3 regions of the Aneurinibacillus sp. XH2 genome follow, and region 2 is predicted to be linked to each of the others. Evidence: predicted binding sites of a transcription regulator. Region 2 holds the regulator's gene; each other region holds the start of a gene.

Region 1 (3,146 bases), 1.8 Mb from region 2:
TTTGAGTCAGAAGATTTATCAGGGAGGGATGTAGACGATGAGAATGAAAACAAAGTTGATCCACGGCGGCGTAGACGGCGATCCTTTAACCGGGGCAGTTAACGTTCCGATTTACCAGGTTAGTACGTATAAACAGGAAGGTGTCGGCAAACACAAAGGATATGAATATTCGCGTACAGGCAATCCAACCCGCTATGCGGTGGAGAAGTATATTGCCGATATTGAAGGCGGTGTACGCGGCTTCGCGTTTGCTTCCGGCATGGCGACACTTTCTTCGATTGTGATGTTGTTTGACGCGGGCGATCATTTCATTGTAGGAGATGACGTATACGGTGGAACGTATCGCGTACTAAGCAAAGTGTTTAACCGCTTTGGTGTAGAGACCACATTTGTGGATACAAGCGATGTGGAAGCCGTGAAAGCGGCGATAAAGCCGAATACGAGAGCGGTCATGCTAGAATCGCCAAGCAACCCGCTTCTGAAAGTAACCGATATCGCGGCGGTAGCCGAAATCACAAAAGAAAACGGGTTGCTTTTGATCGTGGATAACACGTTCATGACACCGTATTGGCAGAATCCGCTTGCACTTGGCGCGGATATTGTATTCCACAGTGCGACAAAATATCTTGGCGGACATAGCGACGTTGTCGCAGGTCTTGCGGTTGTGAAAGACGAAAAATTAGGTGAACGTCTGCATTTTGTACAAAATTCTGTCGGTGCCGTGCTTGGGCCTCAGGATTCTTATATTTTGTTGCGTGGCATGAAAACGCTGGGCGTGCGTATGGAAGAACATGAAGCGAACGCAAGACGCATTGCAGAATGGCTGACTCAGCGTGGAGACATCAAAAAAGTGTACTATCCGGGTTTAAAAGATCATCCAGGCCATGATATCGCAGTGAAGCAGGCGCGCGGCTTCGGCGGCATGATGTCATTTGATGTAGGCAGTTTGGAACGCGCCAACCAGGTATTGTCTCGGGTGAAAATCTTTACGCTGGCAGAAAGTCTTGGTGCAGTGGAAAGTCTAATTTCTGTACCCGCACAAATGACGCACGCTTCCATTCCAGCGGAGCGTCGCGCTGAACTTGGCATTACGGACGGCTTAATCCGCATTTCCGTCGGTATCGAAGATGTGGAAGACTTAATTGAAGATCTAGAACACGCCCTAGCGTAAGGAGAAGCTTATGGAAATTCTTGTTTTTGGAGCGGAGCAGTTGTGTGCCAGTTGTGTGAATTTGCCTTCGGCGAAAGATACGGCTGAGTGGTTGCAGGCCGCCCTTGAACGCAAATACGGGAACGAAGTCAGAGTGCGTTATGTCGATATCGACCAGCCGCTGGAAGGGATGGAAGCGGAGTTTGCCGCGCGTATTCATGCTGAAGAATTTTGGTATCCGCTCGTTGTATTGAACGGTAAAGTCATAGGTGAAGGGAATCCAAAGTTAAAAGATATTCAACAGGCCATTGAAAATATGAAGGTAGGATGATTCATCATGAGACCTATGGTCGAGTTTTGCGTAAGCAATTTATCCCTTGGTTCTGAGACGGTGAAAAAAGTTCTGGAAGAGGAAAATGAAGTGGATGTGTTGGAATATGGCTGTCTCGGTAACTGTGGCCAGTGCTTTGTCCAGCCGTATGCGCTTGTAAATGGAAAATTGATTGCAGGCAAAGACGCACAGGAATTGCTTGCGGCGATTAAAGACCATATTAAGAAGTTGCAGGAAGAAGACGAAGCCTGGAAAAAACTTGGATTTTAATTGCTAAGGCTGAATATGACAAAAAGGACTTTTGTTATATTCAGTCTTTTTTATTAGTTAAGAAAGTCATACTTTTTTATGACATAAATATGAAATTTTACATAATAAAGGTGCATAGAGATAGTAAATTATGTATAATAAAAATGAACTAAACAGAGACATTGAAAAAATATACACATTAGGCCATACCGAAAAGGAGAGAGAAAGTTATGGTAGTCCAATGGCTTAGGGAAAGTAGAGTTGCGGCAGGCGCGATGCTGTTACTGCGCATATGGTTAGGTTATACATGGCTGGTGAGCGGCTGGGAGAAAATTACCGGAGGCTTTCAGAGCGCAGGCTTTTTGAAGGGGGCTGTTGCTAAAGCAACGGGTGAGCATCCTGCGGTGCAAGGATGGTGGGCAAGTTTTATCAAATCGGTTGCTTTACCGAATTCTGGGCTGTTCGACTTCCTTATTCCCTGGGGGGAATTTCTTGTAGGTGTTGCTTTACTGCTTGGGTTGTTTACTACTTTCGCCGGACTGATGGGAATCATTATGAACTTTGCGTTTTTGTTCAGCGGCACAACTAGCATTAATCCGCAAATGGTTCTTTTTACTACATTTATCCTGGTAGCCGGGCGGAATGCAGGCCACTACGGTTTAGATACTTACGTATTGCCGTTGTTGGATAGATGGATGGGCAGAGAACAACAATTGGCGTCTTATAAAGATAGAATAGATAAATTTTAATAATAGCAGAATGTTTGATACGGGAGAGAGAATGAGTTCCAAAAAAACACCAGCAACTATTTCAGATTTGCTGGTGTTTTTCTTATGCTTAATACTCCTTAATAATATTGTAAAACGTATCGCGTTCAACCGGCTGCTTGCCTGCGCCTTTAACGAGCCAAATCAATTCATCGCGCGTCAATCCTGTTTGTGTCAATGCGCCAGCTGCATGGCTGATGCGTTCCTCCACAAGCGTGCCGTGAACATCGGAAGAGCCGAAGTTTAGTGCCATCTGGGTTAATTGGGTTCCAATGTTAATGAAATAAGCTTTAATATGCGGAAAATTGTCCAGCATCAGGCGGCTGATAGCCATCGTTTTCATATCGTCAAATGCGGACGTGCGGCGCTTGATAGAAGCGGTCGCTTTTTTCGGTTGCACGGCCAATGGGATGAATACCATGAATCCTTTTGTTTCATCCTGTAGTTCGCGCACGCGAATCATATGAATAAGGCGTTCCTCCAATTTCTCGATAGAACCGTACAGCATGGTAGCATGCGTTTTTAGTCCCAGGTTGTGCGCGATGCGGTGCACATTTAACCATTCGTCGGTACTTGCTTTTTCCGGACTCATTTTTAGTCGGTATTCTTCTGTGAGGATTTCTGCACCGCCGCCTGGCATCGTATCCAA
Region 2 (3,146 bases):
GAACGAAATCCTTCATGGATGCTTCTCTCCTCCCCGTTTCGCCATGCGGGAGAAGATGATTTTGCATCTCTCCGTCAGCCGAACCTTCATTCTTGGATCATAATGGAACGGCCTTAAACCACAGGCAAGGATTCGCATTTTAATTCCCCTACCTATCCATCTTCCATTGTCCCTGCCGCAAACGGCGGGGAATTTTTTCTTTCCCTTACTTTTTCTCCAGTCTGGCAAACATCCGGTTTGCGTTTTCAATAACCGCTTCCTCATCCATCGTCAAACATCTGCCGTCTTTCACCAGTTGCACGCCTTGAACGAATACGTCTTTTACATCCCGCCCGCTCGCCGCGTATACCACATGCGAAATCGGATCATGCGACGGATGGAAAAACACCCTGCCGGAGTCGAGAATAATAAAATCTGCCTGTTTGCCGACTTCCAACGATCCAATTCGATCCTCCATAAAAACCGCTTCTGCGCCATAAATCGTTGCCATACGCAGCGCCTCCGTCGCCGGAACGAGCACCGGATTCTGGCGGTGACCCTTGTGCAAAAGCGCCACCATTTTCATTTCCTCAAATAAATCAAGGTTATTATTGCTTGCAGAACTATCCGTTCCAAGCGAAACACAAATCCCCCGTTCCATCATGTCCGGCACGCGTGCAATACCGCTGCCCAGCTTCAAATTACTGATCGGATTGTGTGATACTTTTACATCATATTTCGCCAGCGTATCCAATTCCTCATCCGTTAAATGAACAGCGTGCGCAACGAGCGTCGGCCTGTTAAATACACCAAGCTTCTCCAGATGCTCTACCGGACGGGTGCCGTAATCGTTCACATTTTGCTGTACTTCCCATTCCGTCTCGGACATATGAATATGCACCGGCAAGTCCAATTCATGGGCGCGTGCCACAATCCGCTCAATATAATCCGGAGGACAAGTGTAAGCTCCGTGCGGCGCCATCATTGTCATAACGCGCCCGTTTGCCGCACCGTTCCACTTCGCGGCAAAAGCACTCGCCTCTTCGAGTTTTCTCGTTTGTTCTTCCGGCGGGCAAAGTCCGATAACGCCGCGGCACAAACGGGCACGCATGCCGGATGCGACGGTAAGCTCAGCTACTATGTCCATATGATCATACATGTCCACAAATGTCGTCGTACCCGTCTTCAGCATCTCAACAATAGACAAAGAAGTGCCCCAGCGCACATGTTCTTCGGTAAATTGCGCTTCCAGCGGCCACATTTTCGTCTCCAGCCACTCCTGTAGCGGCAGATCATCGGCATATCCACGCAAAAGCGACATGCCGGTATGCCCATGCGTATTCACAAGGCCCGGCATAACAATCCGACCCTGCGCGTCAATCACTTCACCGTATGTGTCCAATTCTTCCGGCGTTGGCCCTACATATGTAAGAACCCCATTTTCAAATGCGATGGCTCCGTCATAGATGACTTCATTCGTGTTATTCACTGTAAGCACTGTTGCATGAATGATAATTGTTTTCATAATATGTGAGGCGCGCGGGAAGCGCGCCTTCCCTCCTTACTCTATTTTTTATAAATAATACGCCAAGCTATGCAGTTCCATCGTTACATCCGCATCATGGACGCGAACGTTTTCCGGCACGCGTAAATTCGTTGGTGCGAAATTTAGAATGCCAGTAATACCGGCGGCGACAAGGCGATCGGCCACCGCCTGTGCTGCGTCCGCTGGCACCGCAATAATGGCAATGCGGATATTCTTTTCTTTTACCGTATTCGCCAATTCTTCCAATGGTTGAATCATCATATTTACGATTTTTTTACCGATTTTATGCGGATCTGCATCAAAAATAGCGACAATTCGCATACTATCTTTTAAATAAGCGTTGTAATTGCTAATCGCATGTCCAAGATGCCCCGCTCCGACCAACAAAACGTTAACCTGCTTGTCAAGCTTAAGAATGCTTTTGATTTTTTCCACAAGATAGTTAACCTCATAGCCAATCCCCTTGCGGCCGAACTCGCCAAAGCAGGCAAGATCCTTGCGAATTTGTGCCGGGTTTAAATCAAGCGCTTCGCCAAGCTGCTGCGATGAAACGGTACGAACGTTCATTGCTTTTAAATTGTTCAAATAACGCAAATAAACGGGAAGCCTTCTAACAACGGCTTCGGATATTTTTGGCACTTTCACTTTTTGTCCTCTCCTTCTTACCTTACCCCCACTGTTTTGGCTCGGTCGCTTCCTCCTTGCTGTTTCTTTCTGCGCTTTTTGTTCTTGCGAGCCAATCCGAAATTTCGGGTAATAAATCTTCCGTTGGCTTCACAATTACGTTTGTCTCAGGTAACGACTGAAGAAATAGCCGGCCATAGCGAGCATCGATAACGCGTCGATCATAGATAAGCACGACCCCCCGGTCCGTTCCTGTCCGCACAAGGCGACCGAATCCTTGCTTAAACCGGATGAGCGCTTGAGGCACGGACAACTGCATGAAAGCATTTTTGTTTTGCTGCTCCAGCTGCTGGTTACGCGCTTCAACAAGCGGATGATTCGGCGGGACGAATGGAAGGCGAACAATTGCAAGGCAGGATAGATCGTCGCCAGGAATATCAACACCCTCCCAAAAGCTGCTCGTGCCAAGCAATACACAGGCTTCCAGGGAGCGAAACTGCTTGGTTAATTTGCTGCGGCTACCGCTGTCCACCCCGTGTCCCAGAACAGTAATGTTCGCTTCTTTTAACCTTTCTTTCAAATGTTCATATACGCCGCGCAACATCGCATATGAAGTAAACAAGACAAGCATTCGCCCTTTCGTTGCAACGGCCACCCGTGCCAGTGAATCTATTAGCGCGCGGATAAATTGTTCTTCCGAGGAACCTTTGATATTCGGTACCTCACTCGGGATGCAAACGAGCATCTGTTGCTTATAGTTAAACGGAGAGGAAAGCACGATGGTACTTACTTTGTTCTCCGCGAGCAAGTCCGCAAGCCCGAACCGTTCCGTCGCGTAAGCAAAAGAAGAATTGACGCTTAGCGTAGCCGAAGTAAGAATGACAGATTCTTTTTTGTTGAAAAAACGCTCGCGCAACGTGCTCGATACATCGATCGGCACGCGGTGCAAATAAATCGTTTTGCGGGTTGTGCGCGTGTCAAGTTCAATCCAATAGAC
Region 3 (3,146 bases), 700 kb from region 2:
TAGTAAATAAATATTGTAAAAAAATTATTGTAAAACTTTTAAAAACTGGCGAACGGATGTCTCAATATATTTATTACGATCCGTTTCATTATTGGCGAACCGATCGGTCATCAGAAAATAAAGAACCATGGCGGTCTGTATATTACGGATGGCGATCAGCAGATCATGCGTTGCCACTCGAACACGGGGTGCAAGATAAGCATGTAACAGTTCCACACCTTGTCGAATAACCCCCTCAAGCCGTTTGCGAACGTCAGAATTATGTTGTGCCTCGCCAAAACACATAACAATCAGATCTTGCTGCTCGTGCAAGCTGCGAAACAATGAGTGGAAATAAACCGTCAGATTATGCTCAAGCGATGCCTGATTGTCCATCTTATTCAACACTTCTTGCAAAGAATGAAGGAGCGTGTACTTATCTAAGATCGCCCAAAGCAGATCTTCCTTCGACTGAAAATAGTGATAAATTAAACCGTCAGTAACCCCCGCTTCTTTAGCAATATCTTTAGTCGTACTTTGACTGAAGCCCTTGCGTGAAAACGTTCTGAGTGCGGCATCGATCAGCCTGTTTTTCGTTTCTAAAGCCTTTAGTTGGCGGTTGGTTCTCATCTTCATTGCGATTCATCCTTTGCAGAAACTAAGATTCAATTAATTAAGCACTTACTTAATAATATTGTGTATTTTCTATTTTGTCAATTATATCCTCCATCCATGAATGAATTCACCAAACACTTGACAGGGTTCTGTTTAAGAAAAGCTTATATTCTGATCCCCGACCCGTTCTACACGATCAAATTATTGTTTTCTACATTTCACGAGCAAAAAAAGCGGTCTCCTTCCATGTTCGGCCAACTCCGGTCTTTCAACCACCGCTTCAGATATCGCCTCCGACTCTTCCACCAAGTTACTTTTGATTGGTAGGAAAAATGAAAATTGGCTTATCATCACGTTTATATAACCAGTGATTATCTATGTTACTATTACCTAAATAAATATCGAGAAAAAAGACACCAACGAATGTGTTGGTGTCAGATTGAAGACAGGGTTCTGCAAGGAACAGGATTTACAGGCTGAATCATTTTTCATTTTTCCGTTCGCCATTGCCTGTTTGAATTCATGTGAAGAATATCGTATAAATTCTTATCAGACAACGTTCAGAACAAGGATTACATCAAATTATTTGACAACCTTCTTTTCTGATAAAACCTCCAGCAAAGCCTGAACGAATTTTAGTCCATCCTGAACTGTAGGATCTTTTAACAATTTCAACAGGCCAAATATGGATATATTCGTTTGATTCTGTGCTGCCCTTTCCTTTGCTTCCTTCACGATCGATACGCCCTCTTGAACACGTTCCGTCACTGGCGTGGTGACCAGTTTAACCGTATCTGCCAGGTATGCCAAGGATTCCTTATCTGTGATGAGAGGTTCAATGGTCGAAAATAATCGGTCAAGCAACGTTACGCATTTTGCAATTCTCGGGAGACTTTCAATCATAACCGCAAGGGCTTCCATATTTTCCTTGTTAAGAGCAAGTTTTGAGAACCTATCCACGCGTTCAGCCAAATAATTAATAGAATCGGTATCACTGGCAAAAGCTGAAACCACTTCTACGCCTTGTTCCACTTTTACGATTGCTTCTTTCACTTGAGGGAGCTTCTGAATAAGCATAGCCAATGCTTCTTGAACTTCCGGGTTGGACAGCTCGTTTATCCATAGAGCTGAATCTTGCTTCAAATTTTGCTGTTTAATTTCTGTGTCCATTTATTCTCTTCCTTTCGTCAAAAACATTTTGCGTGAACCTTTTCACCATTCGATTCTGCTGCATAAGGAGTGTATCCTTAGTGATTAGTTTCACAATCTCTAAGATACATGCCGATACATGCCTGCTCATACGTAACAATCGCTCCCGCATATGGCGAAACGGAAAAGGCTCACAAGGAGACCGGTTACATAAAATCCAACTAGCCCAAGTTTATTATACTCCTGTTGCAAACAGCCAGAAAGTATAACTATACGCAAACCGTATTATGGAGGATTCCATTATGTGCCAAACAGCCCTTCTTAAATATGTAAGCTAATTACTACAATCCCCTATTTAAATAATATATTAGAATAATGCTTACATTGCAAATAGGAGCTTTGAAAAGGAGAAAGCATCATTCACACAATGTCAACATAACTTTTGAAAAGTTGCCATACCTTCCCCGCAATTTTTTCCCGTTTTTTCTGTACAATACAGGTAAACACCCCGGGGCATACAAGGAGGATACCTTATGATTAGAAAACAGGAAAGATATCTACTAATGGTTTCCATAACTGTGGCAATGGTTATGCTCCTGTCGATGCTTGGTCGACTGTTTCGCTAATAAGGGGGATTGTCATGTTTGCATACGATGCAACATTATACAGCCGAATTTTGACCGAGGTGACGTTGGCGTTTCATATTCTGTTTGCCACCATTGGTGTCGGCATTCCATTAATGATTGCGCTGGCCCAATGGATCGGCATTAAACAAAACGATCCGCATTTTATCCTGCTGGCGCGCCGCTGGACAAGGGGTTTCGTCATTACCGTAGCTGTCGGCGTCGTAACCGGAACGGCCATTGGTTTGCAATTGAGCCTGCTGTGGCCGAAATTTATGGAACTGGCAGGTCAGGTGATCAGTTTACCTTTGTTCATGGAAACATTCGCCTTCTTCTTTGAAGCGATTTTTCTTGGCATTTACTTATATACATGGGATCGCTTTAAAAAACCAATGAAGCATTTTCTTTTGCTGATCCCGGTCGCGATCGGCTCCTCGCTGTCTGCCTTTTTCATCACTGTTGTGAATGCATTTATGAACACGCCGCAAGGTTTTGAACTCAAAAACGGGGTCATTACGAATATTCAACCGCTCGTGGCCATGTTTAATCCAGCAATGCCTACGAAAGTGGCTCACGTACTGGCTTCGGCCTATATGACATCGGCCTTCGTGCTGGCGTCCATTGCGGCCTATCATCTGTTACGCAACAAAAAAACGCATGTGTACCATAAGAAGGCATTGCATTTGACGCTCGTTGCTGGTTTTGTGTTTTCCTTAGCTACAATCGTAGTCGGTGACTTCTCTGGAAAATTTCTGGCCGAATATCAGCCAGAAAAACTAG

The links. Region 2 encodes Rex, which represses fermentation and respiration genes when NADH is low (regulators of the CRP and FNR family bind a similar motif). Its sites were predicted from a motif close to TTGTGAAATATTTCACAA; they were not measured.
Region 1: the regulator Rex is predicted to act here: its motif matches at 1,839-1,856, upstream of ACH33_RS03450 (DoxX family membrane protein).
Region 3: the regulator Rex is predicted to act here: its motif matches at 1,843-1,860, upstream of ACH33_RS08880 (DUF1641 domain-containing protein).

Annotation. Positions count from the first base shown of each region.
Region 1 is NZ_CP014140.1:706,172-709,317, forward strand. Features, by position in the region: gene cysK (cysteine synthase A) at 1-34, shown strand, start outside; gene ACH33_RS03435 (bifunctional cystathionine gamma-lyase/homocysteine desulfhydrase) at 38-1,171, shown strand; gene ACH33_RS03440 (YuzD family protein) at 1,182-1,481, shown strand; gene ACH33_RS03445 (YuzB family protein) at 1,488-1,751, shown strand; gene ACH33_RS03450 (DoxX family membrane protein) at 1,961-2,479, shown strand; gene mqnE (aminofutalosine synthase MqnE) at 2,568-3,146, opposite strand, start outside.
Region 2 is NZ_CP014140.1:2,473,045-2,476,190, forward strand. Features, by position in the region: gene ACH33_RS12155 (hypothetical protein) at 1-117, shown strand, start outside; gene ACH33_RS12160 (amidohydrolase family protein) at 206-1,507, opposite strand; gene ACH33_RS12165 (redox-sensing transcriptional repressor Rex) at 1,553-2,287, opposite strand; gene dinG (ATP-dependent DNA helicase DinG) at 2,193-3,146, opposite strand, start outside.
Region 3 is NZ_CP014140.1:1,776,992-1,780,137, reverse strand. Features, by position in the region: gene ACH33_RS08885 (TetR/AcrR family transcriptional regulator) at 25-615, opposite strand; gene ACH33_RS08880 (DUF1641 domain-containing protein) at 1,177-1,764, opposite strand; gene ACH33_RS08875 (cytochrome ubiquinol oxidase subunit I) at 2,384-3,146, shown strand, end outside.